DNA from 3 places in the Allobosea sp. GW822-FHT03F07 genome. Region 3 is predicted to be linked to each of the others. Evidence: predicted binding sites of a transcription regulator. Region 3 holds the regulator's gene; each other region holds the start of a gene.

Region 1 (6,209 bases), on a different contig from region 3:
TTTCCGAGGTGGTGGCGTCCGCCACCGGCGCCTCTTCCGCCGATGCGGGCTCGGCCGTCTGGTCGAGCAGTGCGGCGGCATCGGGTTCGGCTCTGGTTTCTTCCGGCTGCGCCTCGCTCGATGCCGCCGCATCGGCGGCAGGCTGCTCGCGGGCTTCTTCCTCCACCTTGGCGTGCTCTGCCGCGACGGGCTTGGCCGGAGCCGCGGCCAGCGGAACCGTGATGGCCGGGCCGGGGCGCTTGGTCGAGATGTAGCCGAGCGAGCGCAGGATCGAGGCGAAATCCTCGCCGGCGCAGCCGACGAGCGAGGTCATCGCGCCGGTCACGACGAAGCCGTCCTGGTCGGCCGTGCCGGTCGGTGGCACGCCTTGAGTGAGGCCGGGGCGATAGGCGATCGCCGGGCGGATCAGGTCGGCGAGGCGTTCGAGGATGTCGACGCGCACGGCCCGCTCGCCGCAAACCCGGTAGCCGGCGGCGCGGTAGAGCCCCTTGGGAACGGCCTTGTCGACGGGGAAGGAGGTCCGGCCCGAGGCGGCGAGATGGGCGATGTCGTCGAGGCCAGCCTGTTCGGGTGAGCCGTGCTTCAGGGTCCAGAGCTGGGCGGCGAGCGCGCGTGGCGCGGGCTTGAGCAACGCGGGCACATAGAGATGGAAGGCGCCGAAGCGGATGCCGAGCTGGCGCAGGGCGGCACGGCCCTCCTGGTCGAGCGCCTTCATCTCCTCGCCGACCTTGGTCCGTTCGAGCACGCCGAGCGATTCGGCCGCCTGATAGGCGATGCCCCGCGCGATGCCGGTCAGCGTGGTCGTATCCTCGAGCAATTGCAGCGCGCCGAGCAGGCGCGTGACGTGATTCTTCAGCCAGAGCTGGAGCCGGCCCTCGACCTGCTCGCGGGCCTGGCCGGCGAGATGCTCCTCGACCAGCAGGCGCAGGCGCGGCTCGATCGCCTTTTCGCCGGCGACCAGACGCGCGACCGGCTCGCCGACCCAGCGCAGCAGACCGTCATGCGACAGCACGAAGGCATCGTCGCCGGCGAGGACGACGCGCGCGGCACGCGCCTCGATCTCGGCCCCGAGCGCCTTCATCGCGGCCATGTTCAAGGCTTTCGCCTCCGGCCCGCCGGCCTTCGGGTCCGCCGTGAAGCGGAAGCCCTGCAGCATTCCGACGTGCTGGCCCTCGACGAGCACGTCGCCCGTCGCGGTGACCTCAGCCTCCAACATCGCATTCTCCCGCAAACGGCGCAGCAGCACACTGGTGCGCCGGTCGACAAATCGGCTCGCAAGACGCTCGTGCAGAGCGTCCGAGAGCTTGTCCTCTACAAGACGCGCCACCCCCTGCCAATGCTCAGGATCGGGCAACCAGTCCGGACGGTTCGCGACGAAGGTCCAGGTACGGACCTGCGCGATGCGCGCGGAGAGGGTATCGATCTCGCCATCGGTGCGGTCGAGCGCCGAAAGCTGCGTCCGATACCAGTCGATATCGAGCCGGCCATGGCGCATCAGGCGCAGATAGAGCGTCGTCGCGAGGTCGGCATGCTGCTGTGGGGCTATCTTGCGATAGTCCGGCAGGCCGCAGACCTCCCAGAGCCGCTCGGTGGCCGGCCGGCCCTGCGCCAGCGCCGTCACGTCGGGATCCCGGGCCAGGATTTCGAGCGTCGTCTGGTCCTCGGCGATCAGGGCGCGGGTCAGGCCGGCTTCCCTCGGCTGCAGGTTCAGGCTGTCGAGAAGTTGTGCGACGGACCGGAAATCGAGATCGGTATTGCGCCACTGCAGTTGCCGCACCGGCTCGAAGCGGTGGTTCTCGATCGCCTCGACGAGATCGGCCTCGAAGGGCGGACAGCGGCCCGAGGTGCCGAAGGTGCCGTCGCGCAGATGGCGCCCGGCGCGGCCGGCGATCTGGCCGAATTCGGCCGGGTTGAGCTTGCGGAAATGATGGCCGTCATACTTCTTGTCGGCCGCGAAGGCGATGTGATCGACATCGAGGTTCAGCCCCATGCCGATCGCATCGGTGGCGACGAGATAGTCGACATCGCCGGATTGGTAGATCTCGACCTGGGCATTTCGCGTCCGCGGCGAAAGCGCGCCCAGCACGACGGCCGCGCCGCCCTTCTGCCGCCGGATCAGCTCGGCGATGGCGTAGACCTCCTCGACCGAGAAGGCGACGATGGCCGAGCGCGGCGCGAGCCGCGTGATCTTGCGGTCGCCGGCGAACATGAGCTGCGACAGGCGCGGCCGCGTCACCACATTGACGCCGGGAATGAGCTGCTCGATCACCGGCTTCATTGTGCCGGCGCCGATCAGCATGGTCTCGGCCCGGCCGCGCCGGTTGAGCAGCCGGTCAGTGAAGACATGGCCGCGGTCGAGATCGGCGGCAAGCTGGACTTCGTCGATGGCGACGAAGTCGACGGCAAGGTCGCGCGGCATCGCCTCGACGGTGCAGACCCAGAATCGTGGTCGCGCCGGCTTGATCTTTTCCTCGCCGGTGACGAGCGCGACCGCATCGACGCCGGCCTTCTCGACGACGCGCTGGTAGACCTCGCGCGCCAGCAGGCGCAGCGGCAGGCCGATCATGCCGGTTGGATGGGCGACCATCCGCTCGATCGCGAGATGGGTCTTGCCGGTATTGGTCGGGCCCAGCACCGCGGTGACGCCGTTGGCGCGGACCGAGGGGGGTAGGGAGCGCGGAGGAATCAAGTCGCAGCCGATCGTGACGTGTCGCCGCTTGCCATCGCGGGACGCCGATCAAGGCGTCCCGCGATGGCAAGCGGAGTGACTGTGAGATTAGAGCGGGAGCATGGCTTCAGCGAAGAACGGAATTGCCCATTGTCGCGGCGCTCTCCGGAGAACAGAACGAGTCCGGAACGAAGCGGGCCCGAATCGCTGACTCCGGCAGAATCGGGTTTCGTTCTCGGTCGAAGATTGGCCGGTGGGGTCTTGCGGCGGCGCGCTTCGGCGCCAGCCTGTCTGGAATCGGAACATCGGCATGGCCTGCCCTCTTCTGCACGGGGATCGACGGCGACCGGCCGCATCCCGCGCGCGAGACTATCTAAGCGCTTTTTGCCGCGAAACGAGGGCCTGCGTTCTCAAGGCTGAAGGGTGCCTCGCCGATCAGCCGAAAAACGCCGCGAAAACCTCGGCCGCCTCGTCGGGCGCCTCGACATGCACGAAGTGTCCAGCGGTTTCGCAGAAGCTGACTTCGGCCTCGTCGAAATGCTCGGGCACGAAGGCTGCCCATTCGGATTTCAGGATCGGGTCATGCCGGCCCCAATGCACCCGTGTCGGCTGATGGATGCGGACGGAGGGGGTGGGGTGCCCGTCGATCGCTGCGAGGCGTGCCGCGTTCTGGCTGCGATACCAGTCGAAGCCGCCGCGCAGATTGCCAGGCTTCATGAAGTTGTCGATCCAGAGATCGAGCGCAGGGTCGAAGGCTTCCTTGCGGTGGCACCAATGCGTCAGAAAATGGGAGAAGTAGAGCGCGCAGCTCTGCCGGCTCAGGCCGATCAGCGCCTCGGCCAGCGGGAGCTGCTGGAAGGACTGATACCAGACCTCGTTGACGTGGCCCTCATGGACCCAGCGCTCGGCAATGCTCTGGGTCGGGCAGTTGAAGAACAGCAGCCGGTCGACGAGCTGCGGATGGCGGCGCGCCAGTGCCTGGGCCGCATAGGCGCCGACATCATGGCCGACGACGCCAACGGCATCGAGACCGAGCGCCGCGATCAGCGAGGCCATGTCGTCGGCATGGCTGTTGGCGCCGACATCGCTGCGTGGCGTGGTGGATTTGGTGCTGTCGCCGAAGCCGCGCAGATCCGGTGCGATCAGGCGGAAATCGCCGTGCAGCCGGTTCATCAGCGGCAGCCAGGTCGCCCAGAATTCAGGCCAGCCATGCAAAAGGAGCACGGGCGTCCCGGAGCCGACCTCGGCGACGTGCAGCGTCGTGTCGCGCACCGCGATCTGGCGATGGCGCAGACCGGGCGGAGTGGCGAAGTCGCTGGACATGATGTCTCCGGCAAATCGATTCCGGCGGAAGGCTAGCGCCTGCCCCACCGCTGCTGCAATCGCCGTCGGGCGCATGAGGGTGATGCAGGGATGTTTCTCCACAGCAGCCGGTCCTGTGGCCGGGCGCGATTCAGTGCGATGAGTTGTTGCACTGGCCGTGATCGGCCAATGCCTCGATGATGGCGCAATCGCAGGCTGCAACGCCGCCCGAGCAGGTCGCGGCGATGCGTTCGAGCTCCCTTTCGAGCGAGCGCAGCCGGGCGATCTTGTGGCGGACCTCGTCGAGATGGGCGACGGCGATGGCATGGGCGTCGTCGCAGGCCATCGCCGGATTGTCGGAAAGCTTGAGCAGTGTGCGGATGGCGTCCACGGCGAAGCCGAGATCGCGGGCATGCTTGATGAAGGCGAGGCGCTCGACGTGGCGGCGGCTGTAGCGACGCTGATTGCCTTCGGAGCGTTCCGGTGGCGGCAGCAGCCCGACCTGCTCGTAATAGCGGATCGTCTCGACCTTGACGCCGGTGCGCTCGGCCAGCGTGCCGATCGGAACGACGCGTTCGATAGTCGATGCCGGCTGCATGATCTTCGCTCCGAACCTCTAGCCGCTACAGATCATAGATGGTGCGGATGGCGGCGCCAACAAGCCGTGTCGCGCGCGTTCAGAACGAGGGCGGCGTGCAGGCGCTGACGACTTCGCAGGCGACCGGTCCGACGCAGCGGAAGCGATGCGGTCGGCGGCTCTCGAAATAATAGGCGTCGCCGGGCCCCAGGATTCGCCGCTCGTCATCGACCGTGACCTCGAGGCGGCCGTTGAGCACGATGCCACCCTCCTCGCCCTCATGGGTCAAGGGAACACGGCCAGTGTCGGTACCTGGCTCGTAGCGCTCTTTCAGGATCTGCAGCGCACGGCCGAACAGGTTTTCGCCGACCTGGCGATAGGAGATGCCACCCTTGCCGATCTCGACCAGTTCCTGCGCCTGATAGAAAGCCTGCCGCGGGCGCTCGGGCTCCAGGGCGAAGAACTCGGAGAGGCCGATCGGGATGCCGTCGAGGATGCGCTTGAGGGCGCCGACGGAAGGGTTCACGCCATTGGATTCGATCAGCGAGACCGTCGAATTGGTGACGCCGGCGCGCTTGGCCAGCGCCCGTTGCGAGAGGCCATGGCGCATGCGCAGATAGCGCAACCGCGCGCCGACATCGGTGTCGCTCATCGCGGGGCGTTCTCCTTGTTCGATATCCGCAACATTATGCCATACGGTATCTGTAAAAACAGCTTCTTGCGCTCATGCTGAAACAGACTTGTTGCGCATGACAAAACGGTGCTCCCCTGCCGGGCAGAGGAGATCATCATGACCATCGCCACGCCCCCGAAAGCCCTGCAAAACGCCCGCTCGCTCGAGAGCTTCTGGATGCCGTTCACCGCCAACCGGCAGTTCAAGGCGTCGCCGCGCCTGCTGGCATCCGCGCAGGGCATGCACTACGCCACCGAGGACGGGCGCAAGGTGATCGACGGCACAGCCGGGCTGTGGTGCGTCAATGCCGGCCATGGCCGCAAGCAGATAACGCAGGCCGTCGAGCGCCAGCTTTCGACGCTGGATTATGCGCCGTCATTCCAGATGGGCCATCCGATCGCCTTCGATTTCGCCGAGCGGCTGGCGGGAATCGCGCCGGGCGAAGGCGAGGCGAAGCTCGACCGGATCTTCTTCACCGGCTCGGGCTCGGAATCGGTGGATACAGCGCTCAAGATCGCCATCGCCTATCAGCGGGCGATCGGGCAGGGTACGCGGACGAGGCTGATCGGCCGTGAGCGCGGCTATCACGGCGTCGGCTTCGGCGGTATCACCGTCGGCGGCCTCGTCAACAACCGCCGCGTCTTCCCGCTGCTGCCGGGCGCCGACCATCTGCGCCATACCCATGACCTGGAGCGCAACGCCTACAGCAAGGGCCAGCCCGAATACGGCGCCGAACTGGCCGACGACCTGGAGCGGATCGTGGCGCTGCATGGCGCGGAGACGATCGCCGCCGTGATCGTCGAGCCGATGGCCGGCTCGACCGGCGTGCTCGTGCCGCCGAAGGGCTATCTCCAGCGTCTGCGCGAGATCGCCACGCGCCACGGCATCCTCCTGATCTTCGACGAGGTGATCACCGGCTTCGGGCGACTGGGCACCCCGTTCGCCAGCGAGTTCTTCGGCGTCATGCCCGACCTCATGACGACGGCGAA
Region 2 (6,209 bases), on a different contig from region 3:
GCCGCATCGGGAGAGCTTTTCACCCATGCCACGGCGACGCTCTGGCGGGTCGCGGCGGGCTTCGGCCTCGGCGCGGCGGCAGGCACGCTGCTCGGAGCCGTAACCGGAGCGCTGCCCGTGGCGCGGGGCATCCTCGACCCGACGCTCCAGGCCCTGCGCGCCATCCCCTCGATCGCCTGGGTGCCGCTCTTCATCCTCTGGCTCGGCATCTTCGAGGCCTCGAAGGTCGCGCTGATCGCGGTTGGCGTGTTCTTCCCGGTCTATCTCGGCGTCGCCGCCGCGATCCAGGGCATCGACCGCAAGATCATCGAGGTCGGCCGCGTCTTCCGGCTCGGCCGGCTGGCGATGGCGCGACGCGTGCTCCTGCCGGCAATCCTGCCGGCCTGGATCACGGCGCTGCGCTCGGGGCTCGGGCTCGGCTTCATGTTCGTGGTCGCGGCCGAGATCATGGGTGCGAGCGAGGGTCTCGGCTATCTCCTGGTGGACGGCCAGCAGCTCGGCCGCCCCGACACCATCATTGCGGCCATCATCAGCTTCGCCGTGATGGGCAAGTTGGCGGACGGGCTGCTCGTCGCCCTCACGCGGCCGGTTCTCGCCTGGCAGGACACGGCGCGCGACAAACTTTAGAAAGCCCCCTCGATGCTGAGCTTCGAGACCCTCTCGAAAACCTATGCCGACGGCACGCAGGCCCTGTCGGCCGTCACCATCGATGTCGCGGCCGGCGAGATCCTGGCGCTGGTCGGCGGCTCCGGCTGCGGCAAGACCACGCTGCTGCGGCTGATCGCAGGCCTCGACCGTCCGAGCGCAGGGCGCATCCTGCTCAATGGCGAGGCGATCACCGAGCCGCGCGCCGATGTCGGCGTCATCTTCCAGGAGCCGCGCCTGTTCCCCTGGCTCTCGGTCGCGGAGAATGTCGGCTTCGGCCTGCCGCATCTCTCTGCCTTCGAGCGCGAGGGGCTGGTGACGAATGCCCTCGTCCGCGTCGGCCTCGCTGGCCATCAGGACCGCTGGCCGCGCGAGCTTTCCGGCGGCCAGCAGCAGCGCGTGGCGATTGCTCGTGCGCTGGTGACGCGGCCGAAGCTGCTTCTGATGGACGAGCCCTTCTCGGCGCTCGACGCGACGACGCGGGCGAGCCTGCACGGGCATCTGCTGGCGCTCTGGGGCGAAAGCCGGCCGACCATGGTGATGGTGACGCATGACGTCGAGGAGGCGGTGACGCTGGCCGATCGCATCGTGGTGATGCAGCCCAGGCCCGGACGAATCTTCGACGAGTTCGACAACCCGCTCGCCCGCCCGCGCGACCATCTCTCGCCGGCCTTCGAGGCGGGCAAACGTGAGGTGCTCCGCAGCCTCGACCGCTCGCTGCGCGACGAGGAGCCACATCAGCAGAAGACGGCGGAAACCGCGGGGATGTGGTGGTAGCGGACGGCCGCGACAGTCGCTACCAAGACGGCAATCACACCAAGGCCTGATCCGAGGAAATCCCATGGACGTCACCGCTCTTCGCGCCCTGCAGGCTCCGCTGAAGGATGCCTATCGCAATGACCCGAACGCTGCCTTGATCACGTTGAAGGCCAAGGGCGAGCTCGACGACCAGCATATCGCCTGCAAGGTCGAGACCGGCCGCGCGATCGCGCTCGCGGGCCTGCATCCGGCGACGGGTGGCAGCGGCGCCGAGCTCTGCTCGGGCGACATGCTGCTGGAAGCGCTGGTCGCCTGCGCCGGCGTGACGCTGAAGGCCGTCGCGACGGCGCTCGAGATCGAGCTGAAGAAGGGCGTGGTTCGTGCCGAGGGCGATCTCGACTTCCGCGGCACGCTCGGCGTCGCCAAGGACGCGGCCGTCGGCTTCAAGGCGATCCGCCTCTTCTTCGACGTCGAGACCGATGCCCCGCAGGAGAAGCTCGACAGCCTGCTGAAGCTGACCGAACGCTACTGCGTCGTGTTCCAGACGTTGAACGTGAAGCCGGAACTCTCGGCGACGCTCAAGGTCGGCTGATCACTCCGCCGCGTTCTTCAGCGACAGCCCCTGCGCGAAGGGCAGCGTCGGCTCGGCCTTCGCCTCGTCGAAGTCGAGCGCGACGATGCGCTCGCCGCGGCTTGAGATCTTCGTCGCGGAGGTGCGGATGCCCGCGACATCCTCCTGCGCCTGGCGGAAATGCTGGTCGAGCCTCTCGGCCCGCTCACCCAGCCGGCGGACATCTGCGAGCAGCTTGCCGACCTCGCTCTGGATCACCTGCGCCTCCTCGCGCATGCGGGCGTCGCGGACCAGCGACTGCATGAGCTGGATCGCCAGCGCCAGCAGCGAGGGCGAGACGATCATGATCCGGGCGCGATGCGCCTTCTGGATCACGTCGTCGAAATGCTCGTGCAGATCGGCATAGATCGACTCCGACGGCACGAAGAGCAGCGCCATGTCCTGCGTCTCGCCGGGCAGGAAATAGCGCTCGGCGATGTCCTTCACATGCACGCCGACATCGTTGCGCACGCGCGCAGCGGCCGCCTTCCTCGTATCGTCGCTGCGGGCCTCGCGAAGCTGCGTAAAGCTCTCCAGCGGGAACTTGGCGTCGATGACGAGCCCGCGCCCGTCGCCCGGCAGGGTGACGAGGCAGTCCGGCCGGCGGCCGTTGGAAAGCTGGGGCTGGAAGGCGAAGAAGGCTGTCGGCAGGCCGTCACGGATGATCGCCTCCATCCGGCCCTGGCCATAGGCGCCGCGCGCCTGCTTGTTGGAGAGCACGTCGCGCAGCGTCACCACCTCGGAGGTCAGGCTGGTCAGGTTCTTCTGGGCGCTGTCGATCACGGCCAGCCGCTCCTGCAGCCGGCCGAGGCTCTCGGTGGTCTGGCGGACATTCTGTTCCAGCCCGGCGCCGACCTGCTGCCGCAAACCGTCCATCCGGTCGGCGACGAGGCGCGCGAGGTCGCCTTGCCGCGTCGACAGGATCTCGGCCATGGACTGCATGCGCCCTGTCATCTCGGCCTGCAGCCGGTTCATCTCGGCGACCTTGTCGTCCATCTCGCGGGCGCGTTCGGCCGTCATAGCGGCTTCGATAGCGCGCTCCCGGCTGCCTCGCCAAGAGGACAGAGCCATGAGCAGGAGCAGGGCGAAGCTCAGCGCCGCGAAGCCGAAGGCGGCCTCGGCCCAGGTCACGGGGCGGTCGAGAAGAACGAAGGCGATCTCTTTCATACCGAGATGCTAGCCGATTCGGGTGAATGAATTCGAACGAAAGCGGAACAGTTTGACCGGCTGCGTGCAAGGGCTTATGTCGCCCCTTCATCACGAAATCCCGCGCAGAAATCCTTTCATGGCCATTCGCCCTCTCGTCATCCTGCCCGACGCCCAGCTTCGTTTGGTCTCGACCCCCGTCGAGGATATCACGGCCGAGATCCGCACCCTCGTCTCCGACATGTTCGAGACGATGTATGACGCGCCGGGCATCGGCCTTGCGGCCATCCAGATCGGCGTGCCCAAGCGCGTGGTCACGCTCGATGTCGCCAAGCGCCCCCCCGACGATAGGGAAGAGGGCGAGGGGGAAGAGGGGACCGATGGCGCCCAGGAGAAGCGCGACGCGCAGCCGCGCAACCCCATGGCCTTCATCAACCCCGAGATCACCTGGTCGTCGGAAGAACGCAGCGTCTATGAGGAGGGCTGCCTTTCGATCCCGGAATATTACGAGGAGGTCGAGCGCCCGGCTTCGGTCAAGGTCCGCTACACCGATCTTGACGGCAAGCAGCAGGAGATCGAGGCCGACGGGCTGCTCGCCACCTGCCTGCAGCATGAGATCGACCATCTCAACGGCGTGCTGTTCATCGACCATCTTTCGCGCCTCAAGCGCGAGCGCGTCACCAAGCGTTTCGCCAAGCAGGCGGCGAGGCGCTGAGGCGTAGCGGCACATCGGCGTTTTCCGCAGCCCTCATCCTGAGGAGCCGCGTCAGCGGCGTCTCGAAGGATGCTCCAGACGGTTCCGGAGCCTCCTGGAGCATCCTTCGAGACGCGGGCTTTTGCCCGCTCCTCAAGATGAGGGCTCGAATGATTGTTCGTCGGCGGGCAAGGCCGACCCCACCTAAGGTAAAGACCGGCGTATGAGTTTGCGCGTCATTTTCATGGGCACCCCCGATTTCGCGGTGCCGACCCTCACCGAGATCATCGGCCAGGGCCACGAGGTCGTGAGTTGCTACACGCGTGCGCCTGCCCAGGCCGGGCGCGGGCTGGAACTCAAGCCGTCGCCCGTTCAGAAGGCCGCCGAGCGCTTCGGCATCCCGGTCTTCACGCCCACGACTTTGAAGACCGCGGAGGCGGCCGAGCAGATCGCCTCCCATGATGCCGATGTCGCTGTGGTCGTCGCCTATGGCATGATCCTGCCCCAGGCGATCCTCGATCTGCCGGAACTCGGCTGCCTCAACCTGCATGCCTCGCTGCTGCCGCGCTGGCGCGGCGCGGCGCCGATCCAGCGCGCGGTCATGGCCGGCGATGCCGAAAGCGGCGTCTGCGTCATGAAGATGGAAGCAGGGCTCGACACCGGCCCGGTCGGCATGGTCGAGCGCCTCGAAATCGGTCCCGACATGACGGCCGGAGACCTGCATGACCGCCTGGCGCCGCTCGGCGCGGATCTGATGGTGCGGGCTCTCGCGGCGCTGGGCCGTGGCGGCCTGCACTTCACGCCGCAGCCGGAGGAGGGTGTGACCTACGCCGCCAAGATCGGCAACGCCGAGGCGAAGCTGAACTGGGCGCGCCCGGCGAAACATGTCCATGATCTCGTGCGCGGCCTTGCGCCGTTCCCGGGCGCGTTCGCAGAGGTCGATCTCGGCAAGGGGCCCGAGCGTCTCAAGGTCTTGCGCACGGCGCTCGCCGGCGGCGCGGCCGAGCCCGGCATGCTGCTCGACGACGAGGGCACGATTGCCTGTGCGGAAGGAGCCGTGAAGCTCCTCCAGGTCCAGCGTGCCGGTGGCCGGCCGATGAGCGGGGCCGAGTTCCTGCGTGGCGCACGACTCGCCGCCGGCGCCAAGCTCTGATGCCCCGCTACAAGCTCGTCATCGAATATGACGGCACGCCCTTTTCAGGCTGGCAGCGCCAGCTCAACGGCCCGTCCGTGCAGCAGAGCGTCGAGGAAGCGGTCGAGGCCTTCTGCGGCCATGCGGTTAGGCTGCATTGCGCCGGGCGCACCGATGCCGGCGTCCATGCCACGCATCAGGTCGCCCATGTCGATCTCGACAAGGACTGGCGCACGGATGTGGTGCGTGACGCCAGCAACGCCCGCCTGAAGCGCCTGCCGGTGGCGGTCGTCAGCGCCGAGGCCGTGTCCGACGATTTCGACGCGCGCATCTCGGCCAAGCGGCGTTATTACATCTACCGCATCCTCGACCGGCGCGCGCAGCCGGCGCTCGACCGCAACCGCCTCTGGCATGTGCCGGTGAAGCTCGATCACGAAGCGATGGATCGTGCCGGCAAAGCCCTGCTAGGCCATCACGACTTCACCACCTTCCGCGCCGCCGAATGCCAGGCCAACAGCCCGATGCGGACGCTGGATCGGCTCGATGTCCGGCGCGAGGGCGACGAGATCGTGGTCTACGCCCATGCGCGCTCCTTCCTGCACCATCAGGTCCGCTCGATCGTCGGCTGCCTGAAGATGGTCGGCGCCGGGCGCTGGCCGGAAAACAAGCTCGGCAAGGTTCTGGCGGCGCGCGACCGCTCGCAATGCGCGGCGCTGGCGCCACCCTGCGGGCTGTATCTGGCCGGCGTGGACTACTGAGGCTGGCTTCTTCGCAAGAGCCTCTCGCTCAGAGCGGCAGCAATCCGAATATCCGCACGACCCCATAGTCCGCGATCACGCTCGCCAGCACGATCGGGGCGGCGATCCGGCTCTCCGGGCCGAAGGCCGCGCGCGCCACGCAGTAGCGCAATCGCAGCACGATCACGCCGAAGGCCAGCGCCTGCAGGCCGGCGAGGCTCGGATACGACCAGCCGATCGCGAACACGGCCGCCGGCACGGCCATCAGGCTGGCCGAGACGATGCCGGCCCAGTTCCAGGCGATGACGAAGCTGGTGAAGCGCGGCGCCTGCGCGAGGCGCGGCGCCAGCGCGACCAGCAGGGTGGGAACCGCCAGCACGGCGAGAAGCTCGGCTCCGATCACCGCCATGGCCAGGCCGGGCGAGGTGAACAGGCCGGCCGTGTTCGGCAAGCCGGCGAGAAGGCGCACGGCGGCGAGAATGGCGA
Region 3 (6,209 bases):
GCGCCAGCGTCTCCTCGCGCCCGAGCACCGCCATCACGTCGAACAATCCGGGCGACATCGCGCGTCCGGTCAGGGCGGCGCGCAGGGGCTGCGCGGCCTGTCCGAGCTTCAGCCCGTTCGTCTCCGCAAAGCCGCGCACGGCCGCCTCCAGCGCCGCGACGGACCAGTCGTTCACGGCCGAAAGCATCTCGGCGAGGCCAGGCAGGCGCTGCTTTGCCGCCTCATCGAGCAGGGCGGCCGCCTTGGCGTCGAGCTGCAGCGGTCGCGCGGCATAGAGGTAGTAGGCACTGTCGAGCAGTTCGACCAGCGTTTTGGCCCGCTCCTTGAGGCCGGGCATGGCGGCGAGGAATTTCGCCTCCAGCTCCGGCGACAGCTCCGCGGGCACGCCGCGCGGCGGGCCGATCTCGGGCAGGATCACCTTGAGTGCCTCCAGCAGATCGCGATCCTCCGACTGGCGCATATAGAGGCCGTTCAGGCTCTCCAGCTTGGCGTAGTCGAAGCGCGCCGCCGACCGGCCGATCGAGGACAGGTTGAACAGCTCGATCATCTCCTGCGTCGAGAAGATCTCCTGGTCGCCATGGCTCCAGCCGAGCCGCAGAAGGTAGTTGCGCAGCGCCACCGGCAGATAGCCCATCGAGCGATAGGCATCGACGCCGAGCGCGCCATGGCGCTTCGACAGCTTCGCGCCGTCCGGACCATGGATCAGCGGGATATGCGACATGCTGGGCACCTTCCAGCCGAGCGCCTGGTAGATCTGGGTCTGCCGCGCCGCGTTGGTCAGGTGGTCGTCGCCGCGGATGACATGGGTCACGCCCATGTCGTGGTCGTCGACGACGACGGCCAGCATATAGGTCGGGTTGCCGTCGGAGCGCAGCAGCACGAGGTCGTCGAGATTCTCGTTCTGCCAGACGACTCGGCCCTGTACCTCGTCCTCGACGACGGTCTCGCCGGTCTGGGCGGCGCGCAGCCGGATCACCGGCTTGACGTCGGCCGGCGCGGTCGCCGGGTCGCGGTCGCGCCAGCGCCCGTCATAGCGCATCGGCTTGCCAGCCGCCTTGGCCTGCTCGCGCATCTCGTCGAGTTCGGCCGGGGTCGCGTAGCAGTAATAGGCCGTGCCGGCCGCCAACATCTGGTGCGCGACTTCGCGATGCCGCTCGGCGCGGGCGAACTGGTAGACGGTGTCGCCGTCCCAATCGAGGCCGAGCCATTTCAGCCCGTCGAGGATCGCGCCGATCGCGGCGTCGGTCGAGCGTTCACGATCGGTGTCTTCGATCCGCAGCAGCATCTTGCCGCCGGTATGGCGCGCATACAGCCAGTTGAACAGGGCAGTGCGCCCGCCGCCGATATGCAGGAAGCCGGTGGGCGAGGGCGCAAAGCGCGTGACGACGGCATCGCTCATGAAAGGCAAAGCTCCGGCTGGGCGCAGGTGGACGGCCCAGATCGAGACGGGGAGGAAAAACGGCGAGCCGGATGCCGGCGCGCGCCGGACGGACATGACATCCGGCGCGGCCCCTGTAACATGCTCTGGCCGCCCGCGTTAAGCGCAAGATCGCAGCCGGCGCGGGGCGGGGCGGGCTGGGGAACGCTGGATGCAGCGGGGGCTGCCAGGGGAGGGTCGGCCAGCACAGGCGCGCGGCGCGCGCGCGGGTATCCTGCAATCGCGTCTGCCTGGTCTTGTGCTCGGCGAGGCCAGCCTGAAATCGATTCTCGTGGATTGGCGGCGGCGCTTCCTGGCCGCCTGCTCGCGCGAGGCCGAGCGCCGCCGGCTGTTCCTCTGGCTGCCGGTGATCATGGGAGCCGGCATCCTGCTCTACTTCGCCGCCGACCGGGAGCCGGCGCTCTGGGCCCCGCTGACGGGATTCCTGCTGGCGAGCACCGGCGCTGTCTGCCTGCGATTGAGGCGGCACGCCATGCTGATCTGCATCGGCCTCGCCGCTGTCTTTGCCGGCTTCGCCGCGGCGACCTGGCGCACCGCCACTGTTGCCGGCCCTATCCTCGACCGCCCCCGCATCGGCCAGCTCAGCGGCTTTGTCGAGGCGGTCGAAGCGCGCGATGCCGGCGCACGCCTTGTCATCCTGGTCACGGCCCTTGCCGGACTCGAACCCGAGCGCTGGCCGAAGCGGGTGCGCGTCAATGTCCGTAGCGGCGAGGTCTCGCCGGGCGATCACATCTCGGCCGTGGCGCGGCTCCTGCCGCCCCCCGGCCCGGCGCGCCCCGGCGGCTACGACTTCGGGCGCGACGCCTTCTTCCGCGGGCTGGGCGCCGTCGGCAGTATTCCCGGCAAGATCGTGCTTTCACCACCGCCTCGGCCCCCACCGAGCGAACTCGTACTGGCGGCGACGATCGACCGGGCTCGCAACGCATTGACGCGGCGCATCGCCGAGATCGCCGGCGGCCAGGCCGGCGCGATGGCGGCGGCGCTCGTTACTGGCAAGCGCGGCCTGATCACGGAGACGACGAACACCGATCTTCGTGCCGCGGGCATCTATCACATCGTCTCGATCTCGGGCCTCCACATGGTGCTCGCCGCCGGCACGATCTTCTGGCTGGTCCGGGCGCTCCTGGCCCTCTCGCAGACGCTCGCCCTGCGCTGGCCCGTCAAGAAGATGGCCGCCGTCGCGGCGATGATCGGCGCCATCGCCTACTGCGTCTTCTCGGGCGCGGAGGTCGCGACGGTCCGCTCGCTGATCATGACGCTTGTCATGCTCGGCGCGATCCTGGTCGACCGGCCGGCGCTCAGCATGCGCAACCTCGCGCTGGCCGCGATCATCGTGCTGCTGCGCGAGCCGGAGGCGCTGCTCGGGCCGAGCTTCCAGATGTCCTTCGGTGCCGTCGCCGCCCTGATCGCCTTCGCCGAGCGCTGGGAGAATCGCGACCGGCCGCAGCCGCCTCCCACGCTGCCCTGGCCCGTGCGGCCGCTCTGGATCGCCGCGACCGGCATCGTCGTCACGACGCTGCTGGCGACGGCTGCGACCGCGCCCTTCGGCGCTTATCACTTCCAGACCTTCAATCCCTTCGGCCTGCTCGGTAACGCGCTGGCGCTGCCCTTCGTCTCGCTCTGTGTGATGCCGGCAGCGGTCTTCGGCGTGCTCGCCTATCCGTTCGGGCTCGATGCGCCGGCCTGGTGGCTGATGGGTGCGGCCTCCGAGGTCGTGCTCAAGCTCGCGCATTGGGTCGCGACCATCGAGCATTCCACGCTCGTCATCGCCGCCTTCGGACCCGCCGCGCTGGCCTGCTTTGCGGCATCGCTGCTCTGGATCGCGCTCTGGACGACGAAGTTGCGGCTGCTCGCGATCCTGCCGCTCGTCGCGGGCGTCGCCGTCGCGGCGAAGCCCGGGCGCCCCGAAATCCTGATCGAGCGCGACGGCTCCGGCATCGCCGTGCGCGGCAAGGACGACCTGCTGATCGTCGCCGGCAAGCCCAGCCGCTTCGTCCTGCAGCAATGGCTGACCGCCGATGGCGACGGCCGTAACCCCGACGATGCCGCTCTGCGGCAGGGCGCGGCCTGCGACCCGCAGGGCTGTGTCATCCTGACGAAGGACGGCCGCAGCATTGCCTATGCCCGCGACAGGCTCGCCATCATCGAGGATTGCCGTCGCGCCGACCTCGTCGTCACGCCGATCCCCTGGACCGCCCCCTGCGCCGCGAAGCTGATCGACCGCACGGCCTTGATCCGGGACGGAGCGACGGCGCTCGTTCGCCGGGGCGGGGATTGGCGCAGCCACGCTTCCGAGCAGGCCGGGAGCGAGCGTCCCTGGAACCGCAAGGCCGCAGCCACGCAGCCGACATCGGCCAGACCTGACCCAGCAGGTATTGCCGTTCCGCCGTCGGCGGACGACGCCGCCGAGCCTGAGCGACTTCAGTAGCGCCGCATCAGGTTAACCAGCCGGCCCTGGATCTTGACCCGGTCCGGGCCGAGCACGCGTGTCTCATAGGCCGGATTGGCCGCTTCCAGCGCGATCGAGGATCCACGCTTGCGCAGCCGCTTCAGCGTCGCCTCCTCGTCGTCGATCAGCGCGACGATGATGTCGCCGGTATTGGCGGTGTCCTGCTTGCGGATAACGACGGTATCGCCGTCGAGGATGCCGGCATCCACCATCGAGTCGCCGCGAACCTCGAGCGCGAAATGCTCGCCGCCGCCCAGCATGTCGGCAGGCAACGCGACGCTGTGGCTGCGGCTCTGGATTGCCGAGATCGGCGTGCCTGCGGCTATGCGGCCCATCACAGGGATCGAAATCGTGCCGCGCCCATCATCCGAGGCGCCCTCCACCGGCCGCGGCTTGCCGAGAACGCCTTCTTTGCCGGGCGCGCCATCCTTGCCGAGCCCGCCCTGGACCACCGATGGATTGAAGCGCCCGCGCGGTTGCCCGCCGGCTCCGCTGCCCTCCGGCAGCTTGATGACCTCCAGCGCCCGCGCCCGGTTCGGCAGGCGGCGGATGAAGCCGCGCTCCTCCAGCGCCATGATAAGGCGGTGGATGCCGGATTTGGACCGCAGGTCGAGCGCGTCCTTCATCTCGTCGAAAGAGGGAGGCACGCCGCTTTCACGCAGGCGTTCATGGATGAAGCGAAGCAGTTCGGCCTGTTTGCGTGTCAGCATGGTCCCCGCCGGCGCGATGATGATCTGCTCTTGGCGCAGATTCGAAACAAATCACGAACACCATACCCGTTCGTGTTGTGTTCCGCAAGCAGGTGCTCGCCCAAGGTCAACTCAGCGCAGGCGGATGATCCGGCAGGGATCGCCTTTCTTTGCCGGCTCGGCGAAGGCGGGGCGGATCGCCAGCGCCTGCGCCCGGGCCAGCAGGCCGAGCATGGAGGAATCCTGCCGGTCGAACGGGGTCGCCTGCCAACCGGCCTCGGTCAGCGCGAGGTCGGAGCGCAGATAATCCTCGCGCTCGTCATTGGCCGGCATGTCGCGGCCGAGGATGCCGGGCTCGCTGCGGTCCCGCTCGGGCTCGGGCATGCCGAGCAGCGCCTCGATCAGGGGCACGACGAAGAGATGGCCGCAGACGATCGACGAGACCGGGTTGCCCGGCAGCCCGACCGCGACCATCTGGCCGAGCCGCCCGGTCATCATCGGCTTGCCCGGCCGCATCGCGATCTTCCAGAAGCCGAGCGCCATCCCGGCCCGTTTCAGCGCCTCCTGGACGAGGTCGTGCGCGCCGACCGAGGCGCCGCCGAGCGTGATCAGCACATCCGCGCCGGCTTCCTGCGCGCGTCCGATCCGCGCGGCGAGATCGGGATGGTTGTCGCGGGCGATGCCGAGATCGAGCGCGCTCGCGCCGGCCTGCTCGACGATCGCGGCGAGCGAGAAGCTGTTGGAGGCGACGATCTGGTCGGGGCCCACGGTTTCGCCCGGCAGGACCAGTTCGTCGCCCGTCGCGAGGATCGCGACCAGCGGCTTGCGGCGAACGGGCAGGTTCGGGTGCCCGGCGGCGGCGGCGAGGCCGAGCGCCGCGCTGTCGAGCCGGCGGCCCGCCGGTAGCAGAACGTCTCCGGTCGTGAAGTCGAGCCCGGCCGGGCGCACGAACTTGCCCTTCGGCGCACCCTCGCGGACGCGGATCGTCGCCGAGCCGATGCCGTCGGCATTCTCCTGGATCAGGATCGTATCGGCGCCGTCCGGGATCGGCGCGCCGGTGAAGATCCGCACCGCCTCACCTCGTCCGACCACGCCCGCGAAGGAGCGCCCCGCGGCGGATTCGCCGATGACGCGCAGGTCGCTGCCGGGTGCGAGATCTTCGGCTCGCGCGGCGTAGCCGTCCATCGCGGAATTGGCGAAGGGCGGCTGCGTGCGCAATGCCGTGACGTCGGCCGCCAGCACGCGACCGGCGCATTGCGCCAGCGCCAGGGTCTCGGTCGGCGTCGTCGCCGGCACGCTGTCGAGCAGCGCCTTAAGCGCGACCGGGACCGGCGTCAGGGCCATCAGGTGCTCTCCCCGGCGCTGCTGCCGGCGTCGAACGTGCCTGATTTTCCGCCCGATTTGTGGACGAGCCGGATATTCTCGATCCGCATCGCGCGGTCTGCCGCCTTGACCATGTCGTAGACGGTCAGGCAGGCGACGCCGACGGCGGTGAGCGCCTCCATCTCGACGCCGGTCTGGCCCTTCATCTTGACCTCGGCGCGCACCCGCACGCCGGGCAGGGCTTCGTCCAGTTCGAGATCGACCGCAACCTTGCTGATGAGCAGCGGGTGGCAGAGCGGGATCAGCTCAT

Evidence for each region. The regulator LexA, encoded in region 3, represses DNA repair genes until DNA is damaged. The targets are predictions, from matches to a motif close to TGTTCNNNNTGTGTTCNG.
Region 1: a site for LexA is predicted at 2,842-2,859, ahead of AC1RMY_RS21340 (helicase-related protein). Genes of this name have one in related genera too.
Region 2: a site for LexA is predicted at 3,214-3,231, ahead of AC1RMY_RS24120 (DNA recombination protein RmuC). Genes of this name have one in related genera too.

What each region holds. Positions count from the first base shown of each region.
Region 1 covers NZ_JBXAND010000009.1:30,949-37,157, forward strand. Annotated here, with positions in the region: gene AC1RMY_RS21340 (helicase-related protein) at 1-2,686, opposite strand, end outside; gene AC1RMY_RS21345 (alpha/beta fold hydrolase) at 3,104-3,991, opposite strand; gene AC1RMY_RS21350 (MerR family transcriptional regulator) at 4,122-4,568, opposite strand; gene AC1RMY_RS21355 (cupin domain-containing protein) at 4,648-5,199, opposite strand; gene aptA (omega-aminotransferase AptA) at 5,338-6,209, shown strand, end outside.
Region 2 covers NZ_JBXAND010000013.1:37,646-43,854, forward strand. Annotated here, with positions in the region: gene AC1RMY_RS24105 (ABC transporter permease) at 1-627, shown strand, start outside; gene AC1RMY_RS24110 (ABC transporter ATP-binding protein) at 640-1,422, shown strand; gene AC1RMY_RS24115 (OsmC family protein) at 1,487-1,996, shown strand; gene AC1RMY_RS24120 (DNA recombination protein RmuC) at 1,997-3,181, opposite strand; gene def (peptide deformylase) at 3,300-3,875, shown strand; gene fmt (methionyl-tRNA formyltransferase) at 4,078-5,007, shown strand; gene truA (tRNA pseudouridine(38-40) synthase TruA) at 5,007-5,744, shown strand; gene AC1RMY_RS24140 (hypothetical protein) at 5,773-6,209, opposite strand, start outside.
Region 3 covers NZ_JBXAND010000002.1:347,656-353,864, reverse strand. Annotated here, with positions in the region: gene gltX (glutamate--tRNA ligase) at 1-1,399, opposite strand, end outside; gene AC1RMY_RS10225 (ComEC/Rec2 family competence protein) at 1,590-3,866, shown strand; gene lexA (transcriptional repressor LexA) at 3,860-4,597, opposite strand; gene AC1RMY_RS10215 (molybdopterin molybdotransferase MoeA) at 4,709-5,920, opposite strand; gene moaC (cyclic pyranopterin monophosphate synthase MoaC) at 5,920-6,209, opposite strand, start outside.